One region of the Bacillus shivajii genome, then DNA from elsewhere that is predicted to be linked to it. Evidence: riboswitches for the same ligand, from Rfam matches in the RefSeq annotation. Region 1 holds a riboswitch; each other region holds the start of a gene.
The links. A riboswitch is a leader RNA that binds a small molecule or an ion and turns the genes downstream of it on or off. The one in region 1 is predicted to bind S-adenosylmethionine.
Positions count from the first base shown of each region.

Region 2: linked by a shared signal. The riboswitch ahead of LGQ02_RS01375 (methionine biosynthesis PLP-dependent protein) and the one ahead of metX (homoserine O-acetyltransferase MetX) in region 1 are both predicted to bind S-adenosylmethionine.
Region 3: linked by a shared signal. The riboswitch ahead of LGQ02_RS04165 (methionine ABC transporter ATP-binding protein) and the one ahead of metX (homoserine O-acetyltransferase MetX) in region 1 are both predicted to bind S-adenosylmethionine.

Region 1 is NZ_CP084703.1:3,357,807-3,365,256, forward strand. It holds gene LGQ02_RS16280 (PLP-dependent aspartate aminotransferase family protein) at 1-799, opposite strand, end outside; SAM riboswitch class I at 1,353-1,468, opposite strand; gene metX (homoserine O-acetyltransferase MetX) at 1,482-2,567, opposite strand; SAM riboswitch class I at 2,662-2,788, opposite strand; SAM riboswitch class I at 2,991-3,117, opposite strand; gene LGQ02_RS16290 (twin-arginine translocase TatA/TatE family subunit) at 3,632-3,841, opposite strand; gene LGQ02_RS16295 (molybdopterin biosynthesis protein) at 3,903-5,843, opposite strand; gene LGQ02_RS16300 (molybdopterin molybdotransferase MoeA) at 6,103-7,344, opposite strand.
Region 2 is NZ_CP084703.1:265,644-273,093, forward strand. It holds gene LGQ02_RS01355 (CueP family metal-binding protein) at 127-663, shown strand; gene LGQ02_RS21225 (hypothetical protein) at 836-970, shown strand; gene LGQ02_RS01360 (macrolide 2'-phosphotransferase) at 1,092-1,988, shown strand; gene LGQ02_RS01365 (hypothetical protein) at 2,125-2,292, shown strand; gene LGQ02_RS01370 (DUF3267 domain-containing protein) at 2,310-2,963, shown strand; SAM riboswitch class I at 3,501-3,612, shown strand; gene LGQ02_RS01375 (methionine biosynthesis PLP-dependent protein) at 3,709-4,851, shown strand; gene metC (cystathionine beta-lyase) at 4,844-6,037, shown strand; gene LGQ02_RS01385 (homocysteine S-methyltransferase family protein) at 6,133-7,185, shown strand; gene LGQ02_RS01390 (hypothetical protein) at 7,437-7,450, opposite strand, start outside.
Region 3 is NZ_CP084703.1:860,733-868,182, reverse strand. It holds gene LGQ02_RS04180 (M20 family metallopeptidase) at 1-5, opposite strand, end outside; gene LGQ02_RS04175 (MetQ/NlpA family ABC transporter substrate-binding protein) at 55-876, opposite strand; gene LGQ02_RS04170 (methionine ABC transporter permease) at 1,152-1,814, opposite strand; gene LGQ02_RS04165 (methionine ABC transporter ATP-binding protein) at 1,804-2,832, opposite strand; SAM riboswitch class I at 2,971-3,096, opposite strand; gene LGQ02_RS04160 (HIT family protein) at 3,344-3,727, opposite strand; gene LGQ02_RS04155 (VOC family protein) at 3,739-4,137, opposite strand; gene LGQ02_RS04150 (NUDIX hydrolase) at 4,224-4,658, shown strand; partial or broken gene LGQ02_RS04145 (staygreen family protein) at 4,850-5,338, shown strand; gene LGQ02_RS04140 (nitric oxide synthase oxygenase) at 5,335-6,426, opposite strand; gene LGQ02_RS04135 (hypothetical protein) at 6,538-6,891, opposite strand; gene LGQ02_RS04130 (hypothetical protein) at 6,907-7,407, opposite strand.

The sequences.
Region 1 (7,450 bases):
ATTTTGTGGCAAATGCTAATGTTCCGAAATCTTTTGCGTAAACAACGCCATTGTAGCTTTGATCTGGCTCTGTAAATTGCGGAAACTTTTCTGACTGCCAGTTAAATCGTCCACCATCAACAACCACTCCACCAATCGATGTTCCATGACCACCAATCCATTTTGTTGCGGAGTGAATGACGATGTCTGCTCCTAGAGCGATCGGCTTACACACATAAGGTGTTGCAAACGTGTTATCAATAATGAGTGGAATTCCTGCTTCATGCGCAACATCAGCGACTCCTTCAATGTCTAAAACGTGGAGACTCGGGTTTCCAATCGTTTCAGCAAAAACAGCTTTCGTTTTGTCATTAATCGCATCTTTAAAGTTTTGTGGGTCTGTTGGATCTACAAAACGAACGTTAATTCCGTATCGTGGTAAAGTGATCGAAAACAAATTGTACGTACCACCATAAAGGTTTGTTGCTGCAACAATTTCATCGCCAGCACTTGCAATGTTAAAAATGGATAGTGCAATGCCGGCCATTCCTGACGCTGTTGCAACAGATGCGACTCCTTCTTCTAATAGGGCAATTCGTTTTTCAAAAACGTCGACAGTCGGATTTCCAATACGGCTATAAATGTTACCAGGCTCATCAAGTGAAAAAAGACTTTCTGCATGATCCGTATCATGGAAAACGTATGAACTCGTTTGATAAATCGGGACAGCTCGTGAACCTGTCGTTGGATCTGGTGCCTGCCCTCCGTGTAAAGCCACTGTTTCTAAGTTATAAGTTTCAAAGTTTTGATTGTTACTCATTTGTCATTCCTCCTAATTTTTTAAAGATTCTATCCTGAAATAAGTTTAATCATGGGTAGAAATGCGATTGTCCTTTTAAATTCACTTCGTTCTCTTTACAAGCTATCTAAAAATAAGGCTCTTTTCGCATAGATTGTTGTTTTTGAGAAATCTTTCAGGCTTGGTTTACGTTACAGACGGGCGCTTTCACTCCAGAGCACAAGTGCGACATCTGTTTATTCTTCCCTTCGTTCGAATTCACAGTGTCTTCTTTGCACCTCTAGGCACAAGTGCGACATCTGTTCATTCTTCACTTCTTTCGAATTCACAGTGTCTTCTTTGCCGTGGGCAACGCTTCAGCCAATATGTTTCCTGTCTCTTCCTCTGCGAGCAACGCTATGCAGCTTTGTCCGTCGAGACAACTCGCAGCTTATTTATAATGCTACGCTCGGCGCTGGAATCGCCGCCTTTCACTCAACCAATCTTTTTAAAAATAGCAACAAAGTTTACGAAAAGAGCCAAAAATAAAAACCTTTCGCGATAAGAGAAAGGTTGACGTGATCTCGTGTCCTTTCTCTTATCTCTCAAAATGAACGCTGTCATTTTGCAGGATTTGGCACCTTCCAAAGTAAGGTCCTTTGTGGTTGCCGGGCTTCATCGGGCCAGTCCCTCTGCCACTCTTTATAAGAGTTGTGTTCATTATTTATTTTTGTAATGTTTTTTGAATGGTCTCACCCCATTTTTCAAATTCGGTTAAAAACCCGTCATGACCAAAGGCCGTTTGAATGCCCTGAAACTGAACGTTAGCACCAGCTTTTTCCCACACATTAGCAAGTCTTTTCATTTCATCAGGAGGATAAAGTAAATCTCCTTGAAATGCAATTAACTGAACATTTTTTTTAAAGCGACTGAGCACTTCAGTAAGTGGCCCTCTTCGATATTCTAAGTCGTGGTGATCCATAGCTTTTAGTAAATACAAGTAGCTGTTTGGATCAAAACGTTTTGTGAATTTTTCTCCTTGATATAGGAGATAAGACTCTACTTGATAAGCAATTTCATCGTGACGTTTTCCCCAAGCGTCTCTTTGGTCCCGATGAAATCTTTGGTTAAAAAGACCGTCCGATCGATACGTAATCATCCCGATCATTCGAGCGGTTGCAAATCCATTTTCCGGAAAGGCTTGATCCGTGTAGTTCCCACCGTTCCAATTTGGGTCATCGATAATTGCTTTTCTTGCGATTGCATTATAGCTTATGCCGTAATCACTTAACGATGGCGTGGCAGCTAATACGATCACTTGATCAATCAAGTCCGGGTACATGACTGCCCATTCAAGTGCTTGCATTCCTCCTAAAGAGCCACCGATCACAGCTTTTAATTTGTTAATGTTTAATTGTTGTAATGCCAATTGTTGAGCTCGAACAATATCTCGTATAGTAATAAATGGAAAATCACCTTTGTAAGTTTCCCTCGTTAAAGGATTTGTTGAAGTTGGACCCGTCGATCCGTTGCACCCTCCTAAAACATTAAACGTTATCACTTCATATGTTTGAATATCAATAAAGCTTTGATCATTAATTAATCCTCGCCACCAACCTGGCTGATCTTCAGTCCCTACTGTATGTTGATTTCCAGTAAGTGCATGACAGACAAGAATCGTTTCACCATTTGGAGGTCCTGCCCGTTCATATGCTAAGGTGACATTTATAAGTTCAACTCCAGAATCGAGCTTGATTTTTGGAAGCGTAACGGTACCAGTTGTTATGTTGGTTTTTTGCTTGACTTTCACCTTGTCACCTCCTAATCATCATTCATCATTTTTTCACTAAAAAAGTCCCTCTGCCTGAAAGAGACAGAGAGACTTATGTATGACAAAGATCCCTCTCTCATCTTTCAAAGCAACTGCTTTGTTGGAATTGGCACCTTGCATATGGGATGTAAATAATACATCACATTTATGCTGGTTGCCGGGCTTCATCGGGCCAGTCCCTCCACCTCTCTTGATAAGAGAATTATATTTTTATTTTTTTGAATTATTTTTATTGATTAACTTGTTAAAAGATTAACACTTTAATGCATTACCGTCAACAACTTTTATTAGATTTTTTAGCAAAAATGGAAAATGTAACATAAATCCCTTTGCTAAGTGTTATAGCAAAGGGATCAGTGAATGAATGTTTGAGCGGCCATTTTGTCAAAACAAAATGGATCATTCTCATCTCCCAAAGCTAATTTGCTTTGCAGGAATTAGCACCTTGCATGATATGGTTGAATCGTATTGATACCATGCTGGTTGCCGGGCTTCGTCGGGCCAGTCCCTCCGCCTCTCTTGATAAAGAATTTCTTTGACATTTGTAAAAATATGAAGTTGATGAAGATCATAACACTTATCATAAAAAGTGTCAAAATATTTAGTGATGTTTTTTTATTGTACGATGTTTGAAAGTAAAATATGATGGATGATTTTAATTTAGGATTATATTTGTATTTTTATACACTTAACGAGATTTCATATTCATTATTACACCTGTTTATTCATGGATTGAGTCCTACAACATTGAGTCCGGGTCACGTGAATCAGACTCATTTTTGCAGGATTCAAAACTCAAGCAATATCCCATAATATCAAGGAAAAGCAAGGTCAGACAACCACACGTCGTTGAAAACACAAACAGTCACGAATCCTGTAACTGATCCCCTTGCCCAACCTTGTATAACAATGTATAAAATACGTGCCCTACCATCAAATCCCATTCTTTTCCCAGGTGCCTGGCACCATATGAAGTGGTGATCATTCACACAATAGAAAAACGCCTGATTAAGGGGTTCCCCTTTACCAGACGTTTACTCTTATTATTTATCTTCTGTCACTTTTTTTGCTTCATTTTTTATATCGTCAATTGGTTCTGTAACTTCATTTGTTAATTCTTTTGTTGATTTCTTAAATTCTTTTAACGTCTGCCCGACAGCTCTTCCCATTTCAGGTAGCTTTTTCGGTCCAAAAATAATTAGTGCGATGACGAGAATTAAAACTAAGCCTGGAATTCCGATGTTTGAAAGCATAAATAACGCACCTCCTACGTTTAAATTACACGAGTTTTTGACAAAAAACAATGTCTATTTTTTAAACTTTTGCTAAGTAATACGGTTCAATATTTTCTTGGACTTTATATCCGCCTAAACGTTCTACATTTTGTTTAAACACTTCACTTTTTATGACATTTAGTAAGTTTTGGCCTTGCTCACTTTCTAAGAAAGACGTACGCATCACTAAATCATATGACTCGTCTCCAATAGGAATGAAGTCAAGATCCATCGCTTTGGACGCTGAATAGATGCCCATTCCGACATTTCTTTCACTCATTCTTACTTCAGCTGCAACACTTAAATGTGTAAACATTTCACGATCATAGCCTGTAATTTCGTCAGGTTCAATCCCTTGATCATTTAATAAATGATCAAAAAGTATACGAGTTCCAGCACCACGTTGTCTGTTTACATACACTGAATTTTTTTCAGCCAAACAACGAACGCCTTGAATGTTTAGTGGATTACCTTTCGGAACGATTAACCCTTGCTCTCTTTTTAAAAACGGAAGCAAGACGACATCTTCACCGTGAAGGAACCTCTCTAAATACGATATATTATAAACACCTGTTTCAGGGTCTAACAAATGTACGCCAGCCATATGTGCTTCTTTCCGTTTAATCGCCATCAATCCTGCCATACTTCCTGTGTGGCTTGCAGTAATTTGTGCTGTCGCATCCTGTTCTTTAAGCATTGATGAGAGTACATCGATACAGAGGTCATGACTTCCGGAAAACAAGGTAGCTGAATCAATTTCAGGCAATGACTTATACAATTCAACTTCAACTTCCTCACCTTGTTCGACTCCTAAGTGCTCTGCTGGAATAACTAATAAACCATCCGCTTTTACTAATGACATCGTTACACTTGCTGACCTCGTTAATGGGTTGGCAACATATTCTCCGTCCACTTTACCGATATGAACACGAACAAAATCTTCCGAACCCATATTTGATACAATGCGTCGGCCAGCTTTTACTTTAATCGTTTCTCGTTTTTTGATAGGCGTTTGTAAATAATCGCACACTAATGGCTGAACGAACCATTCTAACGTCAAGCACGCACTTACTGGATAGCCTGGTACCCCGACAACAATCGTTCCATTTATCTTCCCTACACTCATAGGTTTTCCTGGCCTTGTTGCAATTCCATGAGTGATGACTTCACCTAGTTCTCTCATAATGTGAACGGTATAATCTTTTGATCCGGCTGAAGATCCAGCATTAATGACCACGATATCCGCTTCTTCTGTACTTTTAATTAGCGCTTTTCGTATATCTTCAGGGTTATCTTGAACAATGGGTTGAAGCTGAGGTTCGCCGCCCCATTCTTTTACGAATTCGGAAAAAATGGAACCGTTAAACTCAATAATGTTTCCTGGTTTTATAGGTTCACCTGGAGAAACGAGCTCATTTCCTGAAGGAAGGATATGGACAACGGGTTTTTTCACAACAGAAACCGTTGTTTGACCAGAAGCTAGAAGAGCACCAATATCGACCGGTCGAATCGTATGACCTTGTGGAAGCAGCATTTCTCCGTATGTGATATCTTCACCGATCGGGCGAATGCGTTGCCAAGGAGTCGCTGGTGCAACAATTTCTAATATTCCTGGTTCAACCTCATTGACATCTTCTATCATAATAACCGCATTATATCCATGTGGAATTACATTTCCTGTATCAACATAGACAAAGTCTGTACCTTCTTTTAAATGAATAGGATTCGATTCATGGGCGTCTTCTGTTTTTTCAGCTAATACGGCAATGCCATCCATTGCAGATGCATGAAAGTGCGGGTTCGACATATGGGCATAGATAGGCTTTGCTGTCACTCTTCCTCCCGCTTCTGTCACTGAAATTGTTTCCGTTTTCCTTTTGAATTCAGCAAGATGTAGACATTCTTGTTGTGCAACTTTTCTTGGTTTGTCTTCTAAATAAATCGTCCTTTCATATCCCATTTGCTCAACTGCTCCTCCCATTCAGTTTCTCATTCTCCAGTGCGTTCATTTTTCTCGTGTGTGATCATTCTGTCTTGCGTGTGATCATCCTGTCTTGCGTGTGATCATCCTGTCTTGCGTGTGATCATCCTGTCTTGCGTGTGATCATTCCTTCTCACGTGCGATTATCTCGACTTGTGTGCGATCATTCCACGTACGCCCACAATTTCTCATGTTCAGATATCTATCTCTATTTCTATCTATCTCTATTTATATCTCCCTTACCTACTCCACACTTTCTTTAAGTAAAAAGATGAATTGGAACGTCTTCACCTTTTCTAACGCCTTCTTTTTTCTCTTCAATTTCTAAAAGGCCATCACTATCAACGAGCGTTTTTACAAGACCTGATTTTCCTAAGACGGGAACTGCTTCAAATCGCCCATCATCTTGCTTTGTTAGTTTTACACGTATATAATCCGTTCTTCCTGGTGCTGATGGGATATTTTGCGAAACAACACCACGAGTGACAGTTGGTGTTGGAAGCTGGTCTTCTCCTTGCAAGTTCGACAACATTCGTTTTCCGAACAATTGATAAATAACCATCGCTGAAGCTGGGTGCCCCGGTAACCCTAGAATCGGCTTATTTGATGACATCGAAAAGATCGTAGGTTTCCCCGGCTTAACAGAAACCCCGTGTGCTAAAATGCCTGGATCGCCGTCACCTAATGCTTCGATAACATCTGTTGTATAATCTCTCGTTCCAACTGAGCTTCCTCCTGAGATCACGACAGCGTCACAAGTTTCAAATAGTGCTTTTGCCTTCTCATAAAAGTCATCGTAGTCGTCTCTTGCAATCGAACTGACGACAGCATTATAACCCCACTGCTCTGATAAAACAGGAATTGTTACACCATTTACATCACGTACTTGCCCCCCACTAATTTCCTCTTCTTCATGAGGTACAATTTCATCACCTGATGATAAATAACCGACAGTAACCTGTTTTTTCACTTTTACATTTGTGTAACCCATTGAAGCTATTGCACCAAGTTCTTGAGCACGAAGCCGCTTTCCCTTCCGTAACAATAGGTCTCCTTTTGTTGCGTCCTCTCCCTGAAAAATGACATTTTCATTTTTTGCAACAGAGCGCTGTACGTTGACTAAATCTCGGTTCACTTCGCAATCTTCGATCATAACAACAGCATCTGCGCCTGGTGGGAGCATTCCCCCTGTCGGCACATACATCGCTTCTCCTTGTCGAACCTTTTTATCGACACCTTTACCCATTTCAACTTCACCGATATATTGCAAAAATCCTGGCATTGATTCACTTACCCCGAATGTATCTTTTGCAACGACAGCATATCCGTCAACGACAGAACGAGAAAATGGCGGTACATCTTCGTTTGCTAATACGTCCTCGGCTAGCACTCGGTGAAGAGCACCATGGATCGGTACCTCTTCTATTTGATTTGTAGATTTAATATTTTCATCCATGATTTGCGTCATTTTTTCTACTGATTGTACTCGAAAAAATTTCATCGTCTCTCCACCTTCTTAACTTTTGCTAGATTTAGGACTCTACCCTAAAAATATTGCTTATGTTTGACTGCAAATGTGCTCGCATTCCACGGGCACGGCCTCAACT
Region 2 (7,450 bases), 1.3 Mb from region 1:
GAAAAAAGCAACAAGGAATTTCGCAAGTCGAATGAAAAAATCGATAGAATTGTGAACAAATAAAAATAGGGGAGGAAAAGAGGTGAAAATAAAGTAAAATAATAGAGGTAGGAGGTGAATGGTCTAATGAAAAAGGGAGTTTTCTTTGCGGTGGTTGGCATTTTTTCTGTTGTCCTCATCGCATTTATATTCGGAATAAACGAAGATAGCAGCAATATAACGAAAGAAGCCGATGATATTAAAGAGTTGGTCAATGACTATAGTGTTGGAAACAACACTGAAGGAGTCGCTAGAATTAATTCACATGAGTTAATCGTCACAAAAGGCGGTGAGGAAGACGTCATCTATGAATTACCTGAAGACGAGTTTTTCGTCTCAATTGCTCCGTATATCAATGAGACCCATCCTTGAAGCATTCATAACCTGACAGGTTGTCAGGGAGAGTTAGCTAATGAAGATTTTGATGTATACATTGAAGATGTCGATGGTAACGTCGTAATGGACGAGACAATAAAAGCAGAAGCAAACGGATTTCTCGATATATGGCTACCTCGCGATAAAACGTATCATGTAACGATCGTGCATGACGGAAAAGAGGTAGAATCAGAGATTTCAACATTTGAAAATGACGATACTTGTGTGACAACAATGCAGTTGTCTTAAAAGGATTTATTTAGCAATAAAATTGAGACTGAAATTAACATACAAAAACGCTTGAAATGAAATCAAGCGTTTTTGTCATTATTCAACTAAACAAAGACGGGTGTGAAATTCGAGTTGCATATAGGCAACTCATTTTTTTATGCCAAATTATTGGAAAAAAGTGTTAAACTAAATGGGAATGAACGAACTGACATCCCAATTTGATATTGGATTTACTTTGGGGTTATTAGGGATGTTCTTATTGGTTGTGGCTCGTGGAATGGAAGATATTTTAGCTAATAGAAGAAAAATGGGGATCTTTCATTGAGCATTTCGTCTATCTTTGTCATCCTGTTGGTCTTAAACCTAGTAAGTTAATGGTTATAATATACGAAAAAGGTAATAAACATTGCACGTAATTTATAATGCACCCTTTGGAGGAAATCAAAATGAACAAACATGAAATGAAACAATTAGCAAATCGTAAAGGACTAGACATATTAGAAGACACGATAAAAATGAATGAGTCCGGTGTGGACTTTCGAGTCGCACATGCGAAAGATCAAAACGGAGATAAATGGATACTAAGGGTTCCACGTAGACAAGAATCGATGAGACATGCAATACAAGAGAAAAAAGCGTTAGATTTCATTCATAACCATGCAAACTTCCAAGTTCCCAATTGGTCAATCTTCTCAGAAGACTTAATTGCCTATAAGGAACTAAGTGGTATTCCTGCCGCAACGGTTGATGTTGAACAACAAGACTATGTCTGGAGTTTTGATGAAACCAATGTACCATCCGAATATTATCACTCATTAGGAAAGGCTCTAGCGAATTTACACTCATTACCTCAACAAGAATTCAATCATATTGGTGTCGAAATGATTAGCGTTTATGAGATAAGAGGCTCCATGAAACAGAGAATGGAACGTGTGAAAGAACAATACGATGTCAATCAAAATTTATGGGACCGTTGGCAAGCGTGGCTAGCTGAAGAGTCTCTTTGGCCATCTCATGTAGGAGTAAAACATGGAGACCTACACCCAGGTCATATCCTTATTGATCAGAACAATCATGTAACCGGCTTAATTGATTGGACAGAAGTAGGGATCGCTGATGTGTCTGTAGACTTCATGTCCCATCATCTCCTCTTTGGTAAGGATGGGCTAACAAAGTTAATCGACGCTTATGACAATGCTGGAGGGAAAACTTGGTCAAGAATGGATGAACATATTGTTGAACTTCTAACAACAAGTGGCATCACTGTTGCTGAATATGCTCAAGCGTCAGGTTTGAAAGAAATGCATGAGACAGCTGCACAAATGCTTTCAAGTGAAAACTAACGAAAGTGAGGATGACACAAAGAAAAGCACCAGACACCTTCAACAGTAGGTTATGGTCTATATTATATGTGATGCGGAGGTACCACTTGTGAGAATCATTTGAGTAACCATTCTTTCGCGAAAGGGGGATGAAACAGTGATGGAAGCAGGTCTATTTTTCGGTCTTTTTAGCTTACTCATTTACCTCGGTATTCCAATTTTAACGCTTGTCGTTGTCTTTTACATCATCAAGCTCATGAAGGAAAGAAATGAATACTTAAGAGATATTCGCGATGAGTTACGTCATAGGAATAATAAACAATAACGTAAGGTGGTGCGGGGATGAAATACGCTCGTGAACTTCCAAAAACTGATGATAAGAAGCATGCTGATCTAATCGAAGATGGCTTTAAGCCGTTAAAAGAGCCGGGAAGAATTGCGACGAGTATTCTTTTGTCGCTTCCGCTTATGTTTATGAATGCAGCTCTTGCAATAGGAATCATCGCACTTTATTTTAACTTTTCGATGGAACGGTTTGGATTCACTTCAGAAGGCTTCACAGTAACTATTCACCTTGGTACCATTTTAGCAATTTTTTTCATGATCATCGTTCATGAACTTATCCATGCGGTTTTTGTTCCTCGATTTTTTCGCTCTAACTGTACGTATTTAGGTCTCACTTGCTTCGGAGGCTTCGTTTATACAGAAGAAAGGATGACAAAAGCTCGGTTTATTATCATCAGCGTTGCACCATTTGTCATTCTTTCAATCTTTCTACCTATTATTCTTGGTTTGTTAGGCATGCTTACACCATTCCTTGTGGTTTTAATTGTACTTAATGCAGCTGCCTCTTCTGTCGATATGCTTGCTTTCATTCTCGTTTTAAAGCAAGTTCCAAATGGAGCAGTTGTTCAGAACAACGGTATCAAGACTTACTGGAAAAAAGAAGTAGATTTAATCGAACATAAAGCCACTAACTTAACAAAAGGGCTGTAGGTGCAAGGAGTTGTCACGTACCTGGTATGTTTGTACCAGGTATGAATCTACCAGGTAGCACTACAATTTCAGGCCAAGTTAAAGTAGGCTTAAATAATCATAGATTTTTCACGAAAGGAAGAAATCAATGGCTATTTTGTCGTTTTTAGTTATTGGATGGATTTTAAAGTGGTTTGAGTTTGATAAAGTAATAATAAAGGCCTTCAAGGAACTTTTTAACCGAGACACCACTTCAGCTAGTTACTACTTTTTATTTTTCATAGCAGGGTTAATTGGAGAACTGATTTTAATAATTAGAGGACACTATTTTAGTTGAGGAGCTTTATCATGCAAATACAAACATTTGGAGTGAAAGTGCCAGACAAAACAAGTGATTATTATCTTTTATCGATTTCTATTTCTCTGACAAGAGTTAAAAAAGGATAATGATCATGTAAGTAGTTCATGATAATTTTAGAAAAAAATCCCATAAACATGTTGACTAATTTGAATTTTCAATTTATTATCTAATATAAATTAAACAACAGTCGATAAGGACTCTTATCAAGAGAGGTGGAGGGACTGGCCCTTTGAAACCTCGGCAACCATTGAATAGCTTTTATTCAAAAGGTGCCAAATCCAGCAAAGCGAATGCTTTGAAAGATGAGAGGTCCGGCGAATCCTTACATTATTATTTCGTCGACCTCTTAAAAAGGGGTCGACTTTTTATTTTGATTCATTATTAAGAGATTTGGAGGGGCGTGGGATGAGTATAGAAAGAGACGAGGTACCCTGTAGCATGAACACCGAGCTTGTTCAAATAGGAAATCGTAGCGAACGAGTAACAGGTGCGGTTAGTCCACCTGTTTACTTTTCAACAAGCTACCAACATTCAGGTATTGGCCAGTCGACGGGGTATGACTATACAAGAACGAGAAACCCAACTAGAGATATTGTTGAAAAAGCGATTGCTAATTTGGAAAGAGGTGACCAAGGCTTTGCTTGTAGTTCAGGAATGGCTGCTATTCATACGATTTTTGCCTTATTCAAACAAGGAGATGAGGTCATCGTTTCACATGATTTATATGGCGGAACGTACCGACTATTCGAACAGCTTTTAAACCAATACGGAGTTGTCTTTCACTATGCAGACATCCGTTACCCTAAAAGCTTCGAGGAATTAATCAATGAAAATACGAAAGCATTTTTTATCGAATCTCCTACAAACCCTTTGATGCAGGAGGCAAACCTCAACCATTTTTCAGATCTTTCGGAATGTTACGACCTTTATTTAATCGTTGATAATACGTTTTACACACCACTCATTCAGCAGCCTATTTTAGAAGGCGCAGACATCGTCATTCATAGTGCGACAAAATATTTAGGAGGTCATAATGACGTGCTAGCTGGCTTAATTGTAGCAAAAGGAGAAGCATTGTGTGAAAGGCTCGCCCTCCACCACAACGGAATAGGAGCCACATTATCTCCTCTTGATTCATGGCTGTTAATTAGGGGGATGAAAACACTCCCATTAAGAATGAAAAAACACGAAGAAAACGCAAAAGAAATTGTTCGTTTCTTAGAAGGTCACGAAGCAATCACTGATGTTTTATATACTGGTCGCGGTGGGATGGTATCTTTTCGTGTTTCCGATGAGAAATTAGTAGATCCATTTCTACAATACTTACAACTTATAACCTTTGCAGAAAGCTTAGGTGGAGTTGAAAGCTTTATCACCTACCCTGCTACACAAACTCATATGGACATACCAGAAGAAATTCGAATTAAAAATGGTGTCTGTAATCGCTTATTGAGATTCTCTGTAGGGGTTGAAGAAGCAGAAGATTTAAAGAAAGATATTGATCAAGCATTAAAAAATGCGGAAAAGAAGGTGGCAAATAATGAGTAACCGCAATCATCGTTTCGAAACTCGTCTTATTCATAACGATCAGTCTGTTGATAAACAAACTGGAGCAGTCAGTGTTCCTGTACACCATACATCTACCTTCCATCAATCATATATTGAATCTTTTGGCAAGTATGATTATAGTCGCTCAGGTAATCCGACAAGAGAAGCATTAGAAGAAACAATTGCTCAACTCGAAGGTGGATCGAGTGGATTTGCTTTCTCATCTGGAATGGCTGCTATTTCGACCGCTTTTTTGCTCCTTTCAAAAGGAGACCATGTCCTAATATCAGAAGACGTTTACGGTGGCACTTATCGTATGGTTACCGAAGTCCTTCAACGTTTCGGTATTGAGTACACCTTTATCGATACATCAGATTTAACTGAAATCAAACAAAAGATAAAACAGAATACGAAAGTCATCTATATCGAAACACCTTCTAATCCACTTTTGAAAATCTCTGACCTTCAAAGGATATGTCAGTTAGCAAAAGAGTCCGGTTGTTTAACGTTTGTTGATAATACGTTTTTAACCCCTGCTCTTCAAAGGCCTTTAGATTTAGGAGCGGATGTCGTCCTCCATAGTGCGACTAAGTTTATTTCTGGTCACAGTGATGTTGTAGCCGGATTAGCTGCTGTAAGAGATGATGCATTAGCAGAACGATTAGCATTCCTACAAAATACATTTGGTGCCGTCCTTGGTGTTCAAGATTGTTGGCTCGTCTTAAGAGGACTAAAAACATTACATGTACGTATACAACAGTCTCAGCAATCAGCTGAAACAATAGCTAGATATCTAGAAACTGTTTCGGAAGTTGAAAAAGTTTATTACCCTGGGCTGAAAAAACATCCTGGATCTGAGATCCACTTCCGTCAATCAAATGGATCTGGAGCAGTCCTTTCTTTTAGGTTATCAAATGCAGATGCCGTTAAGACATTCGTTACTGAGTTAAAAATTCCTGTTTTTGCAGTTAGTTTAGGAGCTGTAGAATCAATTCTATCTTACCCAGCAAAAATGTCTCATGCAGCGATGCCAAAAGAGGAACGAGAAAAAAGAGGAATACACGATGGATTACTACGTTTATCTGTCGGATTAGAAAATCCAGATGACTTAATGAAAGATTTTGAGGGAGCATTCAAAACAGTCAGAGCAAAAAATAAAGTGAAACAAGATATTGGGTCTATTTAAATAGTTTTATATACTTAAGTTTTATGACTTTTACCGTTTGCCCCTTGAATTTTTATAAATTAAATTTAATTGTTGAAAAAAAGGAGTAGATGACAATGGCTAAAAGAAGTTTAGAACAAAGATTACAAGAAGGACCAGTTATCGCAGGTGAAGGGTATTTATTCGAACTTGAAAGGCGTGGCTATTTACAAGCAGGGTCATTTGTTCCTGAAGTAGCTATAGATAATCCAGAAGCCTTAAAACAAACATACCGTGACTTTATGTTAGCAGGGTCAGATGTTGTTCTAGCATTTACGTATAACGCCCATCGTGAAAAAATGCGCATTATTGGAAAAGAAGAATTGTTAGAGCCATTAAACAGAAATGCCATTCGTTTAGCAAAAGAAGTTGCTAAAGAACACCCTGTTGAGGAAGCACTAGTTGCTGGAAACATCTCAAATACAAATATTTATGATATAAATGATCCAGAATCAAAAGAGAAAGTAAGAGCTATGTTTGCAGAAATGGTTAGTTGGTGTAAAGAAGAAGGTGTTGATTTTATTAACGGTGAAACTTTCTACTTCCATGAAGAAGCTGTCATTGCTCTTGAAGAAATTAATAAAGCAGGAATTCCTGCTGTTATAACATTAGGGTTAATGGGAGAAAACATCCTTCGTGATGGTTACACTGTTGAAGAATCTTGCCAAATATTAGAGGAGAAAGGTGCTTTAGTTGTCGGAATGAACTGTTTCCGAGGTCCGAATACGATGCAACCTTATATTGAAAAGATTCGTGAAAATGTTGATGGTTACGTAGGTGCTCTTCCTATTCCATATCGAACCACCAAAGAACATCCAACATTTTTTAACCTCCCTGACGGAGGATGTAGTTGTTGTTTACCAACCGAAACTACTTTTCCTACTTCATTAGACCCTTTATATCATAATCGATATGAGCTCGCTGCTTGGGCTCGAGAAGCTCATGATATTGGAATTAATTATCTAGGGTTATGTTGCGGAGCTTCACCAGCAATGATTCGAGAAGTTACAGAAGCAGTTGGTCATAAAGCAATAAATTCAAAATATTCTCCTGATATGTATAAACATTTCTTATTCGGAAAAGATGAAACATTAAATAAATCTAATGTAGAATATCGAACAAAGGCATAATCTAATAGATAAGCAAAACTTGGCTTATCGGAAAGGCTAAGTTGTACACTCATATTTGCGACGCACAGGACGTACTAGCACCTACGTTGCGGTAGCACATCGCTTTTTTTAGTCGATAAACTTATACTTAGTTCTAAAAAATATTCTCTACGTTGGGGTACATCTTTGCTAAAATTTTTATAAATTCGTAACGTGCAAGGTAAGACTCGAATCTATTAATAGATTTCGAGTCTTCAACTCTTCAATTACAACTACATACTCGTAA
Region 3 (7,450 bases), 1.9 Mb from region 1:
GTCATGAAATCATCCTCCATTTACTATTGATTTTTTAGTCTTTTAAAATATCGATTAATATTCTTTTAATACATCAAGATCAACAAACACTGGAATTAACGAGTCATTATAAACTTCACGAATGTGATCAGCTGTGTCTTCTTGCTGGTAAAGCTCTACGATCGTTTGTAGTACTTCATCATCGGCACGCTCTGCTTGGGTTGCGATGATATTAATGTATGGTTCAGCCGTCGTATGGTCTTCAATAAAGATGGCATCTTGAACAGGAATAAATCCTGCTTCAACAGCTACACCGTTGTTGATCACAGATGCATCAACGTCAGGCAATACTCGTGGTGTTTGAGCGGCAACGATTTCTACAATTTCGATGTCATGTGGGTTAGAGACGATATTCTCTACGCCACCAACACCGTTAAAATCATCAACTAATTCAATAAATCCTGCTGCCTCTAGCAAAAGAAGGGCACGCCCTTGGTTCGTCTCTTCTTGTGGAACGGCTATTTCTGCACCTTCAGGAATCTCTTCATAAGAAGTATACTTTTCTGAATACAAGCCCATTGGTGCAATTAATGTTGAACCGATTGGTACTAAATCAAGGTTATGCTCTTCAATGAAGTTATCAAAGTATGAAACTGTTTGGAATGCATTAATGTCTATTTCACCATCTGCTAAAGCCATGTTCGGACGGACATAATCAGCAAACTCCATAATCTCAAGATTGATTCCCTCTGCTTCTGCTTTTTCAGCAACAAATTCCCACATTGGAATTCCTGAACCGTTCACACCAACTGTGATCGTGTCGTCATCTCCGCCACATGCAGTTAAAAGAATCGTTAATGTAAAAATGCTCGTTAATGTTGTAAATAATTTTTTCATGTTGTTTTCTCTCCTTATTTTTTCAAATTTACTATTTATTTTGTTAAAGTTCGTTGTTGATAAAAGACACTCACTTTCACCTCAAGGCACAAGTGCGACATCCGTTCATGCTTCACTTTGCTCGCATTTACGGTGTCTACTTTGCCGTGGGCGTCGCCTCAGCCTCCTCGAACTCTCAAGCTCGTTCTATGGAGTCTTCACCTGACGCTTATCCCACAGGAGTCTCGTGTTTTATCAACAACACTCCGAAAAATAACTTTAACGGAGCCTATTTCTTAATGTCTGCGAATTGCTTGTGATAGCTTATTACCAAACATTTGAATCCCTTGCACTAAAACAATTAATATAATAACGGTAACTAACATGACATCTCCCATAAAGCGCTGGTATCCGTAGGCAATCGCTAAGTCACCAAGACCACCGCCTCCAACGGCTCCTGCCATCGCTGAAGCTCCAATAATACCAATCGTTGCAATCGTAAAGTTCAAAACAAGTGAACTTAATGCTTCTGGCACCATAAATCGAAATATAATTTGCCATGGGGTTGCCCCCATTGCCTCGGCTGCTTCAATGATTCCGGGTGATACTTCTAGTAAACTACTCTCTACGAGTCTTGCAATAAATGGTGCTGCAAAAACGACTAATGGTACGACTGCCGCTGCTGTTCCAATAGATGTACCAACGACAAACCTCGTAAATGGAATGATCGCAACCATTAATATAATAAATGGTACTGATCTAAAAATATTTACGATCGTATTTGTCACGCGGAAAAATAATGGACTTTCAAATAAGCCTCCGTCTCTTGTAACAACTAATGCAATTCCTACTGGCAAACCGATTAATGCTGCAAATAATAAGGAAAAACCGGTCATCGCCAATGTTTCAAGAGTCGCATCCCAAACGCGAACCCAAAATGTACTCCACTCAACGTTCATGATTTTCTACCTCCTTGATGATCAAGTTCTCTCCGATGTATTCAACAGCTTTCTCTATATTCTGGTCTGCTCCGTCAAACTGGACAATTAAATTCCCAAATGGTTGTTCTTGCAATTCTGTGATATGACCGTGCAGGACATTCACGTCGAGTTCAAACTTTCTTGCCACTTGAGATAAAACAGGCTTTCCAGCTAAATTTCCTTCAAATAAAATTCTGTATAGCGGCTTTCGCTGATTTTGCGGATCAAGCATATTTAAGATCGATTTCGGAATGTCATCCTGCATAACAGAATTCACAAAGTTTTTCGTCGTTCTGGCTTTTGGCTTTGAGAATACATCGAACACGCTTCCTTCTTCGATCAGCTCTCCATTTTCCATGACTGCTACTTTATTACAAACTTCACGAATCACGTTCATTTCGTGTGTAATCATTAGGACGGTAATGTTAAGCTCGCGATTCACTTTTTTTACAAGCTGTAAAATGGAATCTGTTGTTTGCGGGTCGAGTGCTGATGTTGCTTCATCACATAGTAAAACTTCAGGTGAAGTCGAAAGCGCCCTGGCAATACCTACACGCTGCTTTTGCCCACCAGATAATTGATCTGGATATTGAGATGCCTTATCAGATAACCCAACGAATTCTAATAGTTCATTTACTCGCTGTTTCACTTCTTCTTTTGGTGTTTTTGATAAATACAATGGAATGGCCACATTATTAAAAACTGTTTTCGACTCACATAAGTTAAAATGCTGGAAGACCATTCCGATCTTTTTCCTAGCATCACGCAGTGACGCAGCTGATAATTTCATCATATCCTGCTCATTGACGAGAACTCTTCCTGAAGTTGGTCGCTCTAGAAGGTTTACACACCGGACAAGCGTACTTTTTCCAGCCCCACTAAAACCAATCACACCGTAGATATCACCTTTATTCACTTGCAACGATACATCCTTTACCGCTGCAACCCCTTCTTCACCATCTCCAAAAACTTTACTGACATTATCAAATGTAATCATGCTGTCTATTAAAACCCCTTTCTATCTCGTTCACAAAATTGTACTAGACCAGGTCCATGACAATTTTTAAAACAAAAAACCCCTCTTCTTTCAAATAAGAAGAGGGGTTCACACAAAATATATGTATGTAACTCGCTCTTCTCATCTTCCAAGCTTTTATGATAGCTTGCAGGAATTGGCACAGTACTTTTACGACATTTCATACGTAAAAATCCGCTGCCGAGACTTCATTGGGCCATGTCCCTCTGTCTCTCTGGATAAGAAGATTATTATTTTTTGTTTTTTGTTGGTAATGGGTATCTTACATCTGCAAAAACAATGTGTCAATATCGACTTTTCGGAAAATAGTGATTAAAATGAATTTATCTTACATTTTGAAAACGCAATCATTACTGATTCATCAATAATATTTAGTGTTCCGAATTTTTTATAAAAAATTTTTTTTTATGGAATGCTTGTCGTTCATTGAATGCTCAAGGTCGTATCGATTTTTATACGATCCATTAACTACTTAGATTCGTGTATTCTCCCTACTTTTTAACCAATACCGAATCCCTTTGCCAGCATAAGGCTCATCTTTATATCTAGGAATCACATGCATATGAGCATGAGGAATCGACTGACCACCTACTTCTTCACAATTCCAGCCAACGTTATAACCGTCAGGATGATATTCTTCATCTAGTTTTCTTTTTACTTCGCGGAGCAAATCGTATGTTGCTTTCCATTCTGCTCCCGTTAAGTCAAAGACTGTTTGACGATGCTCTTTCGGGATAATGAGTCCTGAACCGATTAACACTTCTTGTGGCATTTGTAAAAATAAACAATACTCATTTTCGTACACAACTTTTTGCCCCGTATACTCATAAAAATGGCACAAAGAACATTGTTCCACGTTAATCCCTCCTAACCAGTATATGGGATCGGTTCATTTATCTCGATTAAGTTCCCGTCAGGGTCTCTAAAGTGAGCAACACGAATCCCCCAATCTGGTCGATCAACCGGCTCAAGATCAAGACTAACTCCATTCTTCTTCAACGAGTATGCTGATTCATCCACATTGTCTACGCGAAAGATAAGGACAATGCGATCCATTTGTTGTGCTTCTAGAGGTCGATCGCTTTTTCCAACTGCATCAGCCATCATTTTCCGACCAAAAATCGCAAGTAAATGTCCACCCGTTTGAAACTGAGCGTAATTTGTGTTTTCGTCCCCCCAATCGACTTCAAACCCTAAAGTATCTTTATAAAACTTAAAACAAGTCTCATAATCTTTTACTAATAAACGTGTATGTGTGAATTGCATTCCCTCACTCCTTTCATCAATCGATTCGACATAACGATAGATTTTCCTATATAATTTTGGAACAATATGTTTTAAAGGAGGAAAAGATGAAAGTAAAAGTATTAGCATACATTACAAGACGCAACAGAGAACAGCTTGAGCTTCTCGTGCATGACCATAAAGACATACCAGAAGCAGGAATCCAAGTACCGGGCGGGACCGTCGAAGAAGGAGAAAAAATTGAAGATGCACTCTTTCGAGAAATTGAAGAAGAGTCAGGACTAAAACGGAGTAAGTTACATCTCCAAAGAAAAGTCGGCGTCTTCTACTACACTCACCCGGAAAAACAGGAATTACACGAACGCCATGTTTTTGTTTTACACATACAAGGAGAGCATTTACAAAGCTGGGCACATCACGTAACAGGTGGCGGTGAAGACGAAGGACTAGTATTCAAATATAGGTGGGAAGCCGTTCACTCCCTTCCACAATTAGCAGGACAGCAAGGAGATTACCTTTCCTTAATTAGGAAGTATTCATGAATATGATCGAAGGTTGTTCATGAATTACTAGAAAGAACAGTTTCAGCGCTTCTCTACTAGGCAAAACATTCTATGAAATATAGGCGATTACCCACTCATGTTGTCATAAACCTACATATCGTACAACGAGGGTTTACAACAGCGATTTCTACTACCCTTCCTCAATAAAATAACAGTATGGAGGTATTTCTTTGTCTTCTTTTGATCCTGAGAAGTTAACAGTAAAGACCATTCCCCCAGCAGATTTCTATCAACCACTTTTAGGTAGAAAATACACATTGACTCATTCTGATATAACTGGAGAATTATTTTTAGATATCGGATATATTTACAATACTGAAGCGATTGATTAGAAAATGCGAGATGAAGTTATAGCATCATGGCAAATAGACAACCATTGCCGTTACTATTTAGTAGGGGTTGCTAACGTTGATGGTGGTGAGTTTAGCGAAGAGGAGGCTCAAATTCGTTATCGTATTTTCAAAAGAGAAATGGATACGGCACTTAAAGGGATGATTTTAGGTGACCTCCCGTTCTTCACTAACTATCCATCGTTACTTGATTCACCGATTTATATCATCTTTCACTCCACTTTTGAGCCGTATCGCCATACTTTCTATTATGGGACTCCAAGAATGTACTTGAACAAAAATTCTAATATACTTCGTAATCATGCTTAAGGTTCCTCATTAATATAAGGTTTCTCTTGGTAAAAATAGTTTGGTGTCATCATCACATCGTTGTATTCTTTATGAAAAATATGTGTGGCAGCTGGAGAAACTGGTGGAATAAGCCACGTCCAATCGCCGGTCAGTCTCCTATCTGCCTCTCCTTCTTTTTTCTCGAACTGACGGAATTGTTCAGCCGCAGTATGATGATCGACGATGCTTACTCCTTGCTGTTGAAACGAATGAAGAACAGCTCGATTAAGCTCTACAAGCGCTCGATCTTTCCATAGCCACGAATTCTTTCTTGTATCAAGACCAAAAACAGACGCAACTTTCGGTAGCATATTGTACCGATCTTCATCAGCTAAGTTTCTAGCGCCAATTTCTGTTCCCATATACCAACCGTTAAAAGGAGCAGCAGGGTATTCAATCCCACCAATTTCTAACATCATGTCTGAAATAATGGGTACCCCATACCATTTTACGTTCAAATCTTTAAAGGCGTTGTTTTCAGGATGATCGATTTCAACTTCGAGAATGATCTCTTTGGGAGCCTTCCTCCAATCGGGTTTACCGCCATTCATTTGGACAACATGTGGTAGAAAATCATAATTTGTTTTTTCACCTTCCCACCCTAACTGTTCACAAACTTGAGTAAACCGTGTCGACCATGAATCACCGATGACACCATCCTCTGTTTCATAGCCTGCATATCGGATAAGCTGATGGTTCCAAATTCGAACTGGGTCATGCCCTTTATTCCTCGGTGGAAAAATTGTAATTGTCGGTCGAATTTTTCCATTGTTTGTCGCGTACTTAATATGATGGTGCAATGCATCAAATACCTCATCTGCCTCCGTAACATCTCTAGCATCAATGACATGAAGGGTATCCCAAAAGAGACGTCCAATGCATTTGTTACTATTTCTCCACGCCATTTTGGCACCATGAGATAACTCATCAAACGTGTGTTGATAAGTGCCAGTCTCATCGATTTCTTCATTAATTTCTTTAAGGCGTTGTTCTTCCCTTTCTTCCATTCCTAACTCTTTATAACATTGTGTTATAAACACTTTTGCCTTCTCATACAAGCTAGTCATCATTTGTCTCCATTCGTAAATTTCTTATGTGTTCATCCCTCAATTAAGTTCTAATCAATTTCCAAACACTTCAAGGCGTCTGGCACCTGGAAATAACCTGGAATTAATTTTCTATTTATCATTAGTCTCTTCAACTGTTTTATAAAACTCAGATGGCTTATATACAATCTGATAACCAGGTTCGATTTCATAATCAACCATTTTCTTTAAAGCTAGACCTTTTTCATTGAATGCTTTCTCTCTCTCACGCCCGTTTTCACTATATGCCTCTTTCCCTAAGTCGATAAAGCTTCCGTATTCAAGCGCCCACTCCATTAACATCACTTTTACATGTTCAGGTAACGGAAACATTTCTAGGTCAAGGTTGCTTTTACAATGCATACACCAAAATGGGTCTGCTGCATAGTCTGCTTCCATTATTACTTCGTCGATTTCACAATCACAATTCTCACAGTAAACCATCATTCTTATCCCCTTTTACTAGCTTTTACTAAAAATTAATCGGATGACTTCATACCCGTCTGAATGAGCTCCATTCAACTGGCTTGTCATAGCTGGATATTTTATTGGAATTACTGCGATTATAAACATGATTACATTCAAATATCCAGTCCAAAAGAATAAAACAGATAAAAAGGAGTCACTGTCTACAAAATTAGCCATAAAAAGAAAAAAACAAGCAGCAACGAAAGAAAAGATAGGGCCAAGCAAAAAGAATAATAAAGTCGTTTGTTTTGACCACTCATCTTCTGACATCACCACAGCACAAGATCCCCCTGTCGACCATTGAAAATGAACATGACAACGACCGATCCTTATTGTTTCTTCATTTTCTGGCGTTCGTGGTCCAACAAAAATATGAACATCCTTCTTTGTCGTTAATAAAACCCCCACTGCATGACCAAACTCATGAATAAAGACAGACAAAGGAAACCCAACAAGAATAAATAAAACAACCATAAATGTCGTTTCCAAACTCATCAGCTACACCCCTTCTTTCTACATATCCTCCCCTCAAAACTTC